DNA from 3 places in the Buttiauxella sp. AC038 genome. Region 2 is predicted to be linked to each of the others. Evidence: predicted binding sites of a transcription regulator. Region 2 holds the regulator's gene; each other region holds the start of a gene.
The links. The regulator sigma-54, encoded in region 2, starts transcription at its own class of promoters, with help from an activator protein. The targets are predictions, from matches to a motif close to GTTGGCACANNTTTCGCTNT.
Positions count from the first base shown of each region.

Region 1: the regulator sigma-54 is predicted to act here: its motif matches at 2,684-2,703, upstream of norV (anaerobic nitric oxide reductase flavorubredoxin).
Region 3: the regulator sigma-54 is predicted to act here: its motif matches at 2,730-2,749, upstream of AC0IXI_RS08840 (branched-chain amino acid ABC transporter substrate-binding protein).

Region 1 is NZ_CEEDCQ010000001.1:3,905,573-3,911,041, forward strand. Features, by position in the region: gene AC0IXI_RS18540 (EAL domain-containing protein) at 1-1,013, shown strand, start outside; gene norR (nitric oxide reductase transcriptional regulator NorR) at 1,019-2,533, opposite strand; gene norV (anaerobic nitric oxide reductase flavorubredoxin) at 2,752-4,191, shown strand; gene norW (NADH:flavorubredoxin reductase NorW) at 4,188-5,321, shown strand; gene AC0IXI_RS18560 (DUF1428 domain-containing protein) at 5,375-5,469, opposite strand, start outside.
Region 2 is NZ_CEEDCQ010000001.1:513,957-519,425, reverse strand. Features, by position in the region: gene lptC (LPS export ABC transporter periplasmic protein LptC) at 1-282, shown strand, start outside; gene lptA (lipopolysaccharide ABC transporter substrate-binding protein LptA) at 251-808, shown strand; gene lptB (LPS export ABC transporter ATP-binding protein) at 815-1,540, shown strand; gene rpoN (RNA polymerase factor sigma-54) at 1,645-3,078, shown strand; gene hpf (ribosome hibernation promoting factor) at 3,101-3,388, shown strand; gene ptsN (PTS IIA-like nitrogen regulatory protein PtsN) at 3,467-3,958, shown strand; gene rapZ (RNase adapter RapZ) at 4,012-4,866, shown strand; gene npr (PTS phosphocarrier protein NPr) at 4,863-5,135, shown strand; gene mtgA (monofunctional biosynthetic peptidoglycan transglycosylase) at 5,137-5,469, opposite strand, start outside.
Region 3 is NZ_CEEDCQ010000001.1:1,849,594-1,855,062, forward strand. Features, by position in the region: gene AC0IXI_RS08820 (RluA family pseudouridine synthase) at 1-10, opposite strand, end outside; gene AC0IXI_RS08825 (Gfo/Idh/MocA family protein) at 190-1,173, shown strand; gene AC0IXI_RS08830 (MBL fold metallo-hydrolase) at 1,309-2,100, opposite strand; tRNA gene AC0IXI_RS08835 (tRNA-Asn) at 2,310-2,385, opposite strand; gene AC0IXI_RS08840 (branched-chain amino acid ABC transporter substrate-binding protein) at 2,914-4,035, shown strand; gene AC0IXI_RS08845 (ABC transporter permease subunit) at 4,205-5,119, shown strand; gene livM (high-affinity branched-chain amino acid ABC transporter permease LivM) at 5,131-5,469, shown strand, end outside.

The sequences.
Region 1 (5,469 bases), 3.4 Mb from region 2:
GCAACAGCCGATATATCCCCGAGACATGGCACGAAGCGCTGAAACAAGGTACGGACGAATTTCAAAGCAACAACAATTTCTACGTGATTCGTCGGGATAATAATCTTGGTCTGGCCATGATTGCCTGGGCGTCAATGGAACCCCTGACGACCGCCTGGTATCAGCAATTGTTTATCTGGCTGCCTGTGGGCTTAATTATAAGCCTCGCTGCAGGTGGACTCTTGATTAGTATTTTGCGTCGATTGTTATCACCTCGAAACAGGCTGATGGATGCTATTAAAAACAATGAATTTAGCGTGGTTTATCAACCTATTGTTCATCTTCAAAGTGGCGAGATTGTCGGTGCGGAAGCCTTAATTCGTTGGCAGCAACAAGATGGCTCAATGTTAAACCCGGATATGTTTATCCCACTGGCGGAGCAAACCGGGTTGGTAACACAATTAACAGAGCAGGTCATTAAGCGCATTTTTCTTGAGTTGGGCGACTGGTTAAGCAAGCATCCTCATCATCATATTTCTGTGAACATGGGTGTTCAGGATGCGCGTAGCCTGCATATTCTTGATATCACTCGTCCGTACCTGGCACGTTATTCAGTTAATCCAAAACAGATAGCATTTGAGATTACTGAACGTGGCTTTTCTGACCCGAAAATTACAGCACCGATTATTGCGCAATATCGAAAGGCCGGGCACGCCATCTATATTGATGATTTTGGAACCGGTTATTCCAGCCTGAGTTATTTACAAGATCTGGATGTAGATATCCTTAAAATAGATAAATCATTCGTCGATGCTCTCGAATATAAAAATGTCACTCCACATATTATTGAAATGGCAAAGGCTCTGGGTATTTTGATGGTGGCCGAAGGCATTGAAACCCCCAGTCAGGCGGCATGGTTGCGTAAACAGGGTGTGCAGTACGGACAGGGCTGGTTCTTCAGTAAAGCCCTGCCTAAAAATGAATTTATCGAGTGGGTAGCAGGCTCTTGTGCCAGGAAATCAAAAATTCCCTGAAAACACTACTTCACACCAAGACGTTTCGCCAGGCGGTGTAAATTAGCGACATCTAGTTGCAACTGCCGGGCACTCGCAGCCCAATTCCCCGCATTAGCCTCCAGCGTGCTGATAATAATCCGCCGCTGGAAATCATCAGTTGCCGTCCGCAAGTTATCGACCTCAGCCACGCGGGCTACAGCTGTACTTGCAGGTTTAGCCTCAACATCCATCAGTTGAAAATGCTGCGGTTCCAGCCAGATTTCTCCATCCGGTTTACCGGAGCGTGCAAGCACAGTGGCGCGATAAAGAGCATGCTCCAGCTCGCGAATATTTCCGGGCCAGTCGTATCGACGCAGTAATTCCCGAGCGCCATCCGTTAAGGCGACCTGTTTCAGCCCCATTTTTACGCGGCTTTGCTCACAGAAGAACCCAGCCAATAGAGTGATGTCATCGCCACGCTCGCGTAGCGGTGGAACGTGCAGTGGGAAGACGCTTAAACGGTGGAATAGATCGGCACGAAAATCACCTGCTAGTACGTGCTGCTTTAAGTCACGATTGGTCGCCGCCAGCACCCGCACATTTACCCTTTGGCTGCTGTCATCGCCCACACGCTGAATATCGCCATACTGTAAAACTCGCAACAATTTTGCCTGTAGCGTTAATGGCAGTTCCCCTATTTCATCGAGGAATAGCGTGCCGTTATCCGCCATTTCAAATTTGCCGGTTCGATGATGAATTGCCCCGGTAAATGCCCCCTTTACGTGACCAAACAGTTCACTTTCCGCCACGCTTTCCGGTAATGCCGCACAGTTGAGATACACCAGCGGATTTGCGGCACGTACCGACCCACTGTGAATAGCACGCGCCACCAGCTCTTTCCCAACACCCGTTTCCCCAGTTATCAGCACATTCAGGTCAGAACCGGCGACAATTTCTATCTCTTTCTTAAGCTGCATAATCCCTGCAGACAAGCCCACCATCTCGGCACTGCTGGTTTTGCTCGTAATGGGAGTGGAGACAACAGCAGGCGTTTGGTTTTCAAGCTGTTCCATCAACAAGGCATTATTCAGTGCCCCTGCGGCCAACACGCTAATTAAGCGCAATTCTTCATCGCTGAAATGATCGAACTGCAAAGGGTCCATACCATCCACGGTTAATGCACCTATCAGGTTCTGATCGGCAAATAGTGGTAACCCAAGACAGGCATGAACTTTTAAGTCGGTGTGGTCAGGAATGAGTCCATCATAAGGATCGGGCAATTCACTTTCTGCCGGGAAGCGCACCACGTCCCCTGCCCGTGCTATTGCTTCCAGGCGAGGATGGGCATCTAAATCAAAACGTCGACCAAGCACATCTTGCGCCAGCCCATCAATTGCCAGCGGGCGAAACTGCCGCGCTTCATAACGCAGTAGCGCCGTGGCATCTCCCCCTAAAAGTTGGCGCAAAGTGCGAATTAAACGAGCAAAGCGATCCTGATGAGAAATGCCGCTTTGCAGGTCAATGGCAATGTTGGCAAGGGAGGTAATTGAAAGGCTCATAAGCGGCTCCAGAGGACGATTCTCGCTAACTTAGCCCTTGATAGTCAAAAAGACAATTCAATTGTCAAAAAGACTAATATTATAATTGTCATTTTGACAATGAAAAGTTAAAAAAAACAAATATATTCATATTAATCAATATTATAAAAAGTTGGCACGCCATTTGTAATAACTCAAATACGAGCACCGTTTTTTCATTCTTTTTGAGGTACTGACAAATGGCAATTCAGGTTAAAAACAACATTCAATGGGTTGGTCAACGTGACTGGGAAGTGCGTGATTTTCACGGCACCGAATACAAAACGCTGAAAGGCAGTAGCTACAACAGCTATCTGATCCGTGAAGAGAAAACGGTACTCATCGACACTGTTGACCATAAATTCAGCCGTGAGTTTGTGCAGAACCTGGCTGCCGAAATTGACCTGAATAGCCTCGATTACATCATCATCAATCACGCTGAAGAAGACCATGCGGGCGCGCTGACGGAATTGATGTCACGCATTCCCAACACACCGATTTACTGTACCGCCAACGGCGTGGACTCCATCAACGGCCACCACCATCACCCGGAGTGGAATTTCCACGTAGTGAAAACTGGCGATAGCCTGGACATCGGCAACGGCAAGCAACTGATTTTCGTTGAAACACCTATGCTGCACTGGCCTGACAGCATGATGACTTACATGACCGGTGACGCAGTGCTATTTAGTAACGATGCTTTTGGCCAACACTATTGTGATGAGCATCTGTTTAACGATGAAGTCGATCAGGCCGAGCTATTTGAACAATGCCAGCGCTACTACGCCAACATTCTGACCCCGTTTAGCCGCCTGGTCACTCCCAAAATCACCGAAATTCTCGGCTTCAATCTGCCGGTAGATATGATTGCGACGTCTCACGGTGTGGTATGGCGCGATAACCCAACACAAATCGTGGAGTTGTACTTAAAGTGGGCGGCTGATTATCAAGAAGATCGCATCACGATTTTCTACGACACCATGTCCAACAACACCCGTATGATGGCGGATGCTATTGCCCAAGGGATCAACGAAGTCGATCCGCGCGTGGCGGTGAAAATTTTCAACGTTGCCCGCCATGATAAAAACGAGATCCTCACTAATGTGTTCCGCTCCAAGGGAGTGCTGGCAGGAACATCCACGATGAATAACGTGATGATGCCGAAAATTGCAGGCCTGGTTGAGGAGATGACCGGCCTGCGTTTTCGTAATAAACGCGCCAGCGCATTCGGTTCCCATGGCTGGAGTGGCGGTGCAGTAGACCGACTCTCTACCCGCTTGCAGGATGCCGGTTTTGAAATGTCACTAAGCCTAAAAGCGAAATGGCGCCCGGATATCGATGCGCTCGCAATCTGTCGTGAACACGGTCGCGAAATTGCCCGCCAGTGGGCGTTAACGCCGCTCGCTTCTGCGCCCTTTGTAGCACCGCAAGAAAGCATGGTTGAAAAGCCAGCCTGCGCCGATTTAGGCCCACAAATGCAATGCAGTGTTTGTCAGTGGATTTACGACCCACAAACCGGCGAACCGATGCAGGATGTCGCGCCAGGAACGCCGTGGAGCGAAGTGCCGGACAGCTTCCTGTGCCCTGAATGCTCGCTTGGGAAAGACGTATTTGATGTGCTGGCAACGGAGGCAAAATGAAGCATGGCATTGTGATTATCGGTTCGGGCTTTGCCGCCCGCCAGCTGGTGAAAAATATCCGCAAACATGACGCGCAGGTACCTGTGCGCATGATTGCCGCCGACAGCATGGACGAATACAACAAGCCCGATCTCAGCCATGTTATCAGCCTGAATCAGCGAGCTTGCGACCTCACGCGGCAACATGCCGGTGAATTTGCTGAACAGTTTGACCTGACGCTAAACGCCAACAGTTGGGTGTCAGGTATCGACACTCGCGAACGCCTGGTGAAATGCGGTGACCAGCAATGGCAGTACGACAAACTGGTGCTGGCAACGGGTTCCCGCGCCCTCCTGCCGCCAATTGAAGGCAAAGAGCTGATGCTGACGCTCAACAGCCAGCAGGAATATCTGGCCTGTGAATCAACGCTGCGCGAGGCTAAACGCGTGATGATTCTGGGCGGCGGTTTGATTGGCACCGAACTGGCGATGGATTTTTGCCGCGCTGGGAAGCAGGTGATTCTGGTGGATAACGCCGCCAGCCTGCTCGCCTCGTTGATGCCTGCGGAGGTTAGCAGCCGTTTGCAGCAGCGCCTGAACCAAATGGGCGTCGAACTGTTGTTTAATCAGCGGCTTGAATCACTCAGCCAAACACCACAGGGAATTCATGCGGCATTGAGCAACGGGCGAATAGTCACCGTGGATGCCGTGGTAGCGGCGATTGGCCTGCGTCCAAACGTCGACCTGGCGCAGCACGCCGGGCTGGCGGTAAACCGTGGGATTCAGGTGAACCGCCAGTTGCAGACATCTGACGCGAATATTTATGCCCTCGGTGATTGCGCGGAAATCGACGGCAAAGTGCTGCCGTTCCTGCAACCGATTCAGTTCAGCGCCATGACGCTTGCCAAAAATCTGCTGGGAGCCGCCGACGGCCTGAATCTCCCCGCGATGCTGGTAAAAGTGAAAACGCCGGAGTTGCCGCTACATCTGGCGGGTGAAACGCAACGCCATGATTTGGCCTGGCAAATCAGCACCGAGCAGCAGGGTCTGATTGCCAAAGGCTATGACGAAGCACAGCAGTTACGGGCGTTTATTGTCAGCGAAGCGCACATGAAAATGGCGTTTGGATTGTTACGGGAATTGCAGGTTTAGCGGATGTTCATGCGGGTGGCGCTAGATATGATGTCAGCGCCGCCCGCGTGACGTTACTCGTCAAGAATTGGCGCAAAGCCACCATAGATCATACGTTTGCCATCAAATGGCATCGACTCGCCAAACTCTTTCATCCTTGGGTCAGACA
Region 2 (5,469 bases):
GATCGCGCCAAACTGACTAACGATCGGATGCTGTATTTGTACGGAAATGTGGTGCTGACAGCCCTGACACCAGATTCACAGCTACGCAAAATTACCACGGACAATGCGCAGGTTAATTTAGTCACTCAGGATGTTGCGTCTGATGACCAGGTAACCTTGTACGGAACCAGCTTTAACTCTACCGGCCTCAAAATGCGTGGAAACTTACGCAGCAAAAATGCCGAGCTGATTGAAAAGGTTAGAACATCCTATGAAATCCAGAATAAACAAACTCAGCCGTAATTTAGTACTGACTAGTACGCTTTTAGCCGCCAGTTTTTCGGCATTTGCGCTGACCGGTGATACCGATCAGCCGATTCACATTGAATCTGACCAACAGTCGCTGGATATGCAAGGCAACGTCGCCACCTTCACCGGCAATGTGATCGTGACGCAAGGCAGTATCAAAATTAACGCTGATAAAGTGGTTGTGACCCGTCCGGGCGGTGAGCAAGGTAAAGAAATCATTGATGGCTACGGTAATCCAGCCACGTTCTATCAGATGCAAGATAGTGGTAAACCCGTTAGTGGCCACTCAGCGACCATGCACTATGAGTTGCAGAACGATTTTGTCGTACTGACTGGCAATGCCTATCTTGAGCAGGTCGACAGCAATATTAAAGGCGACAAAATTACCTATTTGGTTAAAGAGCAGAAAATGCAGGCCTTTAGCGAAAAAGGGAAACGTGTCACCACAGTTCTGGTCCCTTCTCAATTGCAGAAAAAAGACGGCCAGGCTCCGGCGCCAGCCCCGAAAAAGAGTAACTAATTCGTTATGGCTACTTTAATTGCAAAACATCTCGCCAAAGCCTACAAAGGCCGCCGCGTTGTTGAAGACGTCAGCCTGACCGTTAAATCAGGTGAAATTGTCGGTTTACTTGGCCCTAACGGTGCAGGCAAAACCACGACTTTTTACATGGTTGTTGGCATTGTGCCGCGTGATGCAGGGAACATCATTATTGATGATGAAGACATTAGTCTTCTGCCGCTTCATGCTCGTGCCCGTCGCGGGATTGGGTATTTACCGCAAGAAGCGTCAATTTTCCGTCGCTTAAGCGTGTTCGATAACTTGATGGCTGTCCTGCAAATTCGTGATGACCTCAGCGCTGAGCAGCGTGAAGACCGTGCGAATGAGTTGATGGAAGAGTTTCACATTGAGCATCTGCGCAATAACCTCGGGCAGTCTCTGTCTGGTGGTGAGCGCCGTCGTGTTGAAATTGCCCGCGCTCTGGCTGCAAACCCGAAATTTATTCTTTTGGACGAACCTTTTGCAGGTGTTGACCCAATCTCCGTCATCGACATCAAGCGGATTATCGAGCACTTGCGCGATAGCGGGCTTGGTGTGCTGATTACTGACCATAACGTACGCGAAACGTTGGCCGTGTGTGAACGAGCCTACATCGTAAGCCAGGGCCAGTTAATTGCCCATGGCACGCCTGCGGAAATCCTGGAAGATGAGCATGTTAAGCGCGTCTATCTGGGCGAAGAGTTCAGACTCTGATAGGGTAGGAAGTATAATTATTAATACTCTGGGTAATTCGAGTTGCCCACGTTCGGGCAACTCGAAGTATGCCGGGTATATACCTGAGGAAGCTCGCTCTGAATATGAAGCAAGGTTTGCAATTACGGCTTAGCCAACAACTTGCTATGACTCCACAGTTACAGCAGGCAATCCGCCTGTTGCAGTTGTCAACGTTAGAGCTTCAGCAAGAACTCCAACAAGCCCTGGAAAGTAACCCACTGCTTGAGCAAACCGATCTGCATGAAGAAATTGAAACTCAGGAAGTTCGTGAAAACGAAGCGTTAGATACCCGTGAAGCTCTCGAACAAAAAGAGATGCCTGACGAATTGCCGTTAGATACCAGCTGGGACGAGATCTACACCGCGGGCACGCCATCAGGAACAGGCTCTGATTACAGTGATGACGAGCTGCCGGTTTATCAAGGGGAAACTACCCAGTCACTTCAGGATTACCTGATGTGGCAGGTCGATCTCACTCCGTTCTCTGATACCGATACTGCCATTGCGACATCTATTGTCGATGCTGTCGATGAGATGGGTTATCTCACGGTTTCGCTGGAAGAAATTCTGGAAAGCATGGGCGATGAAGAAATCACGATCGACGAAGTAGAAGCGGTACTTAAACGCGTCCAGCGTTTTGATCCTGTTGGCGTTGCCGCACGCGATCTCCGCGATTGCTTGCTCATCCAACTTTCTCAGTACGCCAGAGAAACACCGTGGCTGACCGAGGCACGACTGATTGTCAGCGATCATCTGGATCTACTGGCCAACCATGATTTCCGTAGCCTGATGCGCGTCACTCGCCTGAAAGAAGAAGTTCTGAAAGAGGCAATGTGCCTGATTCAGTCTCTGGATCCACGCCCAGGCCAATCGATTCAAACCAGTGAACCCGAATATGTCATTCCCGATATTCTGGTCAAAAAGATTCAGGGGCGCTGGACGGTAGAATTAAACGCCGACAGCATTCCACGCCTTAAAATTAATCAGCAGTACGCTGCAATGGGTACCAATGCCCGCAATGACAGCGACTCACAATTTATTCGCAGTAACCTGCAAGAAGCGAAGTGGTTGATTAAAAGTCTTGAAAGTCGCAACGATACGCTGCTGCGCGTCAGTCGCTGTATCGTTGAGCAGCAACAAGGTTTTTTTGAGCACGGCGAAGAGCACATGAAACCGATGGTTCTTGCTGATATCGCCCAAGTAGTCGAAATGCATGAATCGACTATTTCCCGTGTGACCACGCAAAAATATTTGCACAGTCCACGCGGCATTTTTGAATTGAAGTATTTCTTCTCAAGCCATGTGAATACCGAAGGCGGAGGCGAGGCCTCATCTACGGCGATTCGGGCACTGGTGAAGAAATTAATTGCTGCGGAAAACCCTGCGAAACCTCTGAGTGATAGCAAGTTAACGACTATGCTATCCGATCAGGGGATCATGGTGGCACGCCGCACTGTTGCGAAGTACCGAGAGTCTTTATCCATACCACCGTCAAATCAGCGTAAACAGCTGGTATGACTTAACCGATAAGGAAGACACTATGCAGCTCAACATTACAGGACAAAACGTCGAAATCACTGACGCACTGCGCGATTTTGTGAGTACGAAGTTTGCCAAACTGGAGCAGTACTTCGATAGAATTAACCAGGTCTACATTGTGTTAAAGGTTGAAAAGGTCACGCATATTGCCGATGCAACGCTTCATGTGAATGGTGGTGAAATCCATGCAAGCTCTGATGGCCAGGATATGTATGCGGCAATTGATGGCTTAATTGATAAACTGGCGCGCCAGTTAACCAAACATAAAGATAAACTAAAACAACACTGATAATCCGGGCAACTGTTCCAGCATAGACGGCTCGTTACTTAACGGGCCGTTAGCATAACAGGGTGCTTAGGTGAACTTATGATGAACAACGATTCTGCTCTACAACTTAGTAATGTCCTGAACAAGGAATGTACTCGTACCAACGTACATTGCCAGAGTAAAAAACGTGCACTGGAAATCATCAGTGAGCTGGCAGCAAAGCAACTCGGCCTGCCACCACAAGTGGTTTTTGAAGCCGTGCTGACGCGCGAACGTATGGGGAGTACCGGTATCGGTAACGGTATCGCTATACCTCATGGGAAGCTGGAAGAAGATACCACCCGCGCGGTTGGGGTGTTTATTAAACTGGAGACCCCTATCGCATTTGATGCGATTGATAACCAGCCGGTAGACCTCATGTTTGCGCTGCTTGTACCGGCGGATCAAACAAAAACGCATTTGCACACATTATCTCTGGTGGCAAAGCGTCTGGCAGACAAAACAATTTGTCGACGCCTGCGTTCTGCGCAAAGCGATGAAGAGCTTTATCAGATCATTACCGAAACAGAACATGGTAGTGAAAGTGAATAATCTGGCTGTGATTGTGTTGACATCACAGCAAGAGAAGTTGGGGGAGTGAAAAAATGGTGCTGATGATCGTCAGCGGCCGCTCTGGTTCAGGGAAGTCTGTAGCCTTGCGTGCACTAGAAGATATGGGATTCTACTGCGTAGATAATCTACCAGTGGTGCTGTTACCTGATCTTGCCAAAACTCTCGCAGAGCGAAAAATTTCTGCGGCAGTGAGCATCGACGTGCGTAACATGCCGGAAAACCCGGAAATTTTTGAACAGGCGATGAGTAATCTGCCTGACTCATTTTCGCCACAATTATTATTCCTCGACGCCGATCGCAATACGCTGATCCGTCGTTATAGCGACACGCGTCGATTGCATCCACTTTCCAACAAAAATCTTTCGTTAGAAAGTGCAATTGATGAAGAAAGTGACCTGCTGGAACCACTGAAATCCAGAGCTGATCTGATTATCGATACCTCTGAAATGTCAGTGCACGAACTTGCGGAAATGTTGCGTACGCGCCTGCTCGGCAAACGTGAACGCGAATTGACTATGGTGTTCGAGTCCTTCGGCTTTAAACACGGTATTCCAATCGATGCTGACTACGTATTCGACGTACGCTTCCTGCCAAACCCGCATTGGGATCCGAAGCTTCGTCCGATGACTGGTCTCGACAGACCTGTCGCTGCGTTCCTTGACCGTCACACCGAAGTGCACAATTTTATCTACCAGACACGCAGTTATCTTGAGCAGTGGTTACCGATGCTGGAAACCAATAACCGCAGCTATTTGACTGTGGCAATTGGTTGTACAGGCGGTAAACACCGTTCAGTTTATATTGCTGAACAACTGGCAGACTATTTCCGTTCGCGCGGGAAAAATGTGCAATCCCGTCACCGTACGCTGGAAAAACGCAAAACATGACAGTAAAACAGACCGTTGAGATCACCAACAAACTGGGCATGCACGCGCGCCCAGCAATGAAACTGTTCGAACTGGTGCAAAGCTTTGATGCCGAAGTAATGCTGCGTAACGAGGCTGGCACGGAGGCGGAAGCCAACAGCGTGATTGCATTGCTGATGCTGGATTCCGCTAAAGGTGGACACATCGAAATTGAAGTTACCGGGCCTGAAGAAGAGCAAGCCTTGAATGCGGTTATCGCCCTGTTTAATTCAGGTTTTGACGAAGACTAATTTACTTCAGCTCATTCTGCGCCATGAATGACTCGCCACCCAACTGGCGCATCTGGCGCAATATCCATTGCTGCCGCTGGTGTACATAGCCAGAAGGTGCATTCGCTTTAAAGCGAATCGGATTGGGCAATACAGCAGCCAGCAATGCCGCTTCTGATGCCGTCAGACGGCTTGCTGGTTTGTGGAAATAGCGCTGTGAAGCGGCTTCCACACCAAAAATCCCCTCGCCAAATTCCGCGATATTTAGATAAACCGTGAGAATGCGGCGTTTAGTCCAGACGGCCTCCATACCCAGCGTTAGCCCAGCCTCAAGACCTTTACGGACATAGCTTCG
Region 3 (5,469 bases), 1.3 Mb from region 2:
TCGTAGACATCAGGCTGCCTGGAGGGTGAGTGGGAGCGGATGATAACGAATTTTAAACCGTCAGGCGAATCTGGCTATTCGCCTTGTCATGCAGATTGGCTATGTGATTCCGATTTTCGAATAACTCGTTGAAACTGATGTGGCTCGGCGTTATTTTTTACAACATCAAAACAGTTAATGGTCATTAAAATGAAAAAAATCCGTTGGGGCATCATTGGTACAGGAACGATTGCTAAAAAATTCGCCGGGACTCTGGGTTACTTATCAGATGAGTGCGAATTTGTTGGTGTGGCATCACGTTCCATTGAAAATGCAGAGGCTTTTGCTACGCAATATGGTGCGAAGAAGGCATTTGGCAGTTATCTGGAACTGGCACAGAGCGCTGATATAGATGCAGTGTATATCGCAACACCGCACAACTCGCACTATGAAAATAGCTTGCTGTGCTTAAAAAATAATAAACATGTGTTATGTGAAAAAAGTTTCACGATTGATGTAAGCCAGGCTGAGCATTTATTTAAACAAGCATCTGATAATGGCTTGTTTATTATGGAAGCATTCTGGACGAAATTCTTACCAGCATATGCTGAAATACATAAAATTTTAAACAGTGGTCAACTGGGCGATGTAGTGAATATCGCCGCAGATTTTGGTATTAACCCGCCGGGAAGCAGAAATGATCGTAAAATAAACCCTGAATTGGCTGGGGGCGCACTTTATGATGTGGGAATTTACGTTATTGGTATTACCTGCATGCTGTTGGGGTATAAGCCTGAACGCGTGGTGTCCAATGCCGTGTTATCAGAAGGTGGCGTCGACCTGTCAAGTTTCTACTATATGCAGTATGAAAAAGGGCAAGTTGCTTTGCTAAGCTCATCGGTAGAAGCGTTGTCGCGCCAGCAAGCGGTTATTCAATGTAAGAATGGCTATATTGTTATCGACACACCTCATGCGGCAAATGGTTTTACTGTTTACCAGAATGACAATAAAAAAGAGTATCACTTCCCGTTTGATTTCGATGGCTTTGAATATCAATTAAGGCACACCAACAATTGTATTCGTCAGGGAAAAACGGCAAGTGACGTAATGAAACCGCAAGACACAATCGCCGTATTAAAAATCATGGATAATATGCGTAAAGAATGGGGCATGAAATTCCCATTTGAAATCTAGTTTTGCCCACAGGAACAAAATCCGGAAGTGAGTCTTCATTTCCGGACTCTGCATCGCCCGCCAGGTTTAACGATAAGCACCCGATGAATTTCCCAACAACGATTTTTAAACCAGCTTTCGAATCTGGCTACATCGTTAACTGAGGCAGGCAATATACTTTTCGCCTGAACGGCGCACTATCTCATCGGCATTTTTTGCGATCTCCTTTCCTTCAAACGCGCCATAGAGTTTCGAAAATTTCACGCCGCTCAGCTGGCTGATGATGTTGCCGACCGTCACTGCTGGCAGCGGTAGCATATTCGGGTAGCTCCACATGAAGGAGACCGCATCCGCGCCAGGGGTGACTTGAACGGTGTCCCCACAAAGCAGCATTCCTTCGTCTTGTGCCCAGTGCAGGACGCTGCTGCCGGCGAAGTGCCCACCGAGTCGTAATACAGTGACGTTTGTGCCCAGTTTAAGGGTGTCGCCTTCCCAAAGTGTAATCCATGGACTGTCGCGCATGATCCACTTGCTATCGCTGGCATGAAGGTAAATCGGGGCTTCAAACTCGGCGGCCCAATCCTGCATGGTGCTGTAGAAATGAGGATGCGATATGGCGATAGCTTTGAGACCGCCCAGTGAATGAATCAGCGTTTTTGTTGCGTCGTCGAGTGTGGCAATGCAATCCCACAGAATATTGCCCTCCGGCATTCTCAGAAGAAAAGCGCGTTGACCGATCGCAAACTCAGGCACGGTTTGAATGCTGAAGAGGTGGGTTTCATGTTGTTTCCACGAATTGGTATGTGAACTAAAAAGGCTGTCACAATCGACCCATTGCTGCCCCGTTACTGGCAGATACTGGCGTTCATCTTTGCAGATTTTGCAATGTTCTGGATGGAAACCGCTGGCCTCATAAGATGTGCCGCAAGCTTTGCATAACGTGATCATTGAGTCGTCCTCTCTATTCTGGTTAAGCCAGTTTTAAAGGGAGCAGTGTGAAAGGGTAGTATCTGCATGACTGCTCTGGTGTCTTTTAAAACACAATCAGCCTGGCACACAGGTACATCAGGATGTGCCCGTTAGTGCTGCCAGAGAATTATCAAAACCCACAAAAACAAAAAAGCCCGCTTAAGTTTCCTTAAGCGGGCTCTCGAATTTGGCTCCTCTGACTGGACTCGAACCAGTGACATACGGATTAACAGTCCGCCGTTCTACCGACTGAACTACAGAGGAATCGGTTAACGGGGCGCATATTAGCGATTCGGGAGGGGCATGTCAAAGGGTTCGCGAAAAAGTTTTTCGTTTGCTCTTTTTATGTTCAACTTGTTGAGTATTAAGGCGAATTTGTCTTATCTGCAATCAGTGTATGCAAATCACGCATCGAGCTATTTCTCTGCTGAATATTAACCATCATTTATATGCGGACTATATTGGTGCAAAGGCGTATGAATTTTGTACATCACTGCTTTATTGTTAACCAGATGTGATCCCCGCTGTAATTTCACTGCAAGGTGCCGGAGCGCTTAAAACGGCGCTCTATACTCAAATAAGTCTGAACCAGGCAACCGGTAACCAAATCTGGCAACCATTTTGCTTAATGTTCAAGGCCGTGAAAATCGTAAGGAAACCCCGTATGGAAACCTCGCTGTAACCCACAGGAAATTGACTGGATAGTGCATTTTGTTCGCGTTTTTGCTTTTGAAAATGGCTCTTACACCGTTTTGCATAAACCTCTTTGCTGATTTGCTAAGGAACATACAAATGTCGCTGAAATTGATCAGAAGTCCTCTTTCTCTGGTGTTGGCTGGTTGTCTGGTAACGGCGTTTTCCGCCCATGCCGATATTGTCATCGGTGTCGCAGGGCCGTTTACCGGGCCGAACGCGACCTATGGCGATCAGTACTGGCATGGCGCGACTCAGGCCGCCGAAGATATTAATGCTGCTGGTGGGATTAATGGTGAAAAAATCAAACTGGTCCAGGGCGATGACGCTTGCGAACCTAAACAAGCGGTCTCCGTAGCTAACCGTCTGGTGGATCAGGATAAAGTGAAAGCCGTGGTCGGCCACTTCTGTTCATCGTCTACCATGCCTGCCTCTGAGGTTTACAACGACGCGGGTATTCTTGCTATCACCCCGGGGTCGACCAACCCGCTTATCACCGAGCGCAAGATGAGCGATATGTTCCGCATGTGCGGGCGTGATGACCAGCAAGGGAAGGTCGCCAGCGATTTCATTATCGATAAGCTCAAAGCCAAACGTGTGGTGATTATTCACGATAAAGACACTTACGGGCAGGGGCTTGCAGATGCCACCAAAACGGCACTCGCAAAACGCGGCGTCAATGATGTGATGTACGAAGGCTTGTCGCGCGGTGAAAAAGACTTTAACGCACTGGTCACCAAAATCGGTGCGCAAAAACCAGACGTGGTGTTCTTCGGCGGTTGCCACCCGGAAGCGGGGCCGCTGGTGCGCCAGATGCGTGAGCAGGGCGTGCAGGCGAAATTCTTCTCCGGCGACTGCATCGTGAATGAAGAGATGGTGACTGCGGCAGGCGGCCCACAATACACCAATGGTATTTACATGACCTTCGGTAAAGATCCTCGCTTAATCCCTGATGGCAAAGCGGTAATCGACAAATTCCGCGCCAGTAAATTTGAACCGGAAGGTTACACCCTCTATTCCTACGCTTCTGTTCAGGCGATTGCTGCGGCATTTAAAGCCACTGGCGGCACAGATTCAGCCAAAGCCAGTGCCTGGCTAAAAGCAAACCCGGTGGATACCGTGATGGGCAAAAAAGCCTGGGATGATAAAGGCGACCTGAAAGTGTCCGATTACGTGGTTTATCAGTGGGATGATAAGGGCAAATACAAAGAGGTTCAGTAAGGCTATTTTATTTGCCATTTTGAACCCGGGCTGTGCTCAGAATCCTCACGTACTTCATGTACGCTCCGGTTCTTCCGCGCAGGCCGTGTCCAAACTGGCTGCAACAATTACGCCTTATTAATTCTGGCTGCGTCGTTATCGGCGCAGTCACAAAAGAGATTGCCTATCTATGGACGCATTCTTCCTGCAACAATTGATCAATGGCGTAACGCTAGGTTCCGTCTACGGGTTGATAGCCATTGGCTACACCATGGTTTACGGCATTATTGGCATGATTAACTTCGCTCACGGCGAAGTGTATATGATCTCCGCATATCTGTGCGCCATCGGGCTTGCGCTGTTGTCGTACTTTGGTTTGCAGTCGTTTCCTTTACTCATTCTCGGCACGCTGGTGTTCACCATTGTGGTAACGGGCGTTTACGGCTGGACTATTGAGCGCATCGCCTATAAACCGCTGCGCAACTCCACACGTTTAGCGCCGCTGATTTCCGCCATCGGTATGTCGCTAATCCTGCAAAACTACGCACAAATCAGTCAGGGGCCGCGCCAGCAGGGGATCCCAACCATGCTTGATGGTGTGTTCCGTTTCCATATTGGCGATGGTTTTGTGCAAATCACTTACACCAAAGTGTTCATTTTGATTGCCTCGTTTGCTGGCATGTTGCTGCTCACCTGGATTATCGGCAATACCAAACTGGGGCGCATGTGCCGGGCCGTGCAGCAAGACCGCAAAATGGCCTCGATATTGGGGATTAACACCGACCGCATTATCTCCATAGTGTTTGTGATTGGCGCCTCGATGGCCGGGCTTGCCGGGGTGCTGATCACCATGAACTACGGCACTTTCGATTTTTACGCCGGTTTTATTATTGGCATTAAAGCCTTCACGGCGGCGGTACTGGGCGGGATTGGTTCATTACCCGGCGCAATGCTTGGCGGGCTGATTCTTGGCATTGCCGAGGCGCAATTCTCGGGCATGGTGAATTCTGATTACAAAGATGTGTTCTCGTTTGGGTTGCTGGTCGTGATCCTCATTTTCCGTCCTCAGGGGCTGCTTGGCCGACCTATCGTTGCCAAAGTGTGAGGGAGCAAAACATGACATCTGAAACGGCTTTGCATGAAGGCTTTTCCCTAAAACGTTGCCTGCTGGATGCGGTTTTTGCAGGGTTAGTGGCGTTAATTGTTTTTGGCCCGATAGTTGGCGTGGTGCTCGATGGCTACAGCTTTAACTTCGAAGGCCAGCGGCTGGTGGCGATTATCGCGGTGGTGATGGTCGGCCGATTTTTGCTGAGTGCTTTTTTTACCACCTCTACCGGAATGCGTTTTTTAAGCCGTTTTGAAACGGATAACTCAGGCGTGTATGTGCGCCCGCCAGAATACAAAAGCCGCATGCGCTGGATAATTCCACTGGTGATAGCGCTGGCGATTTGCTTC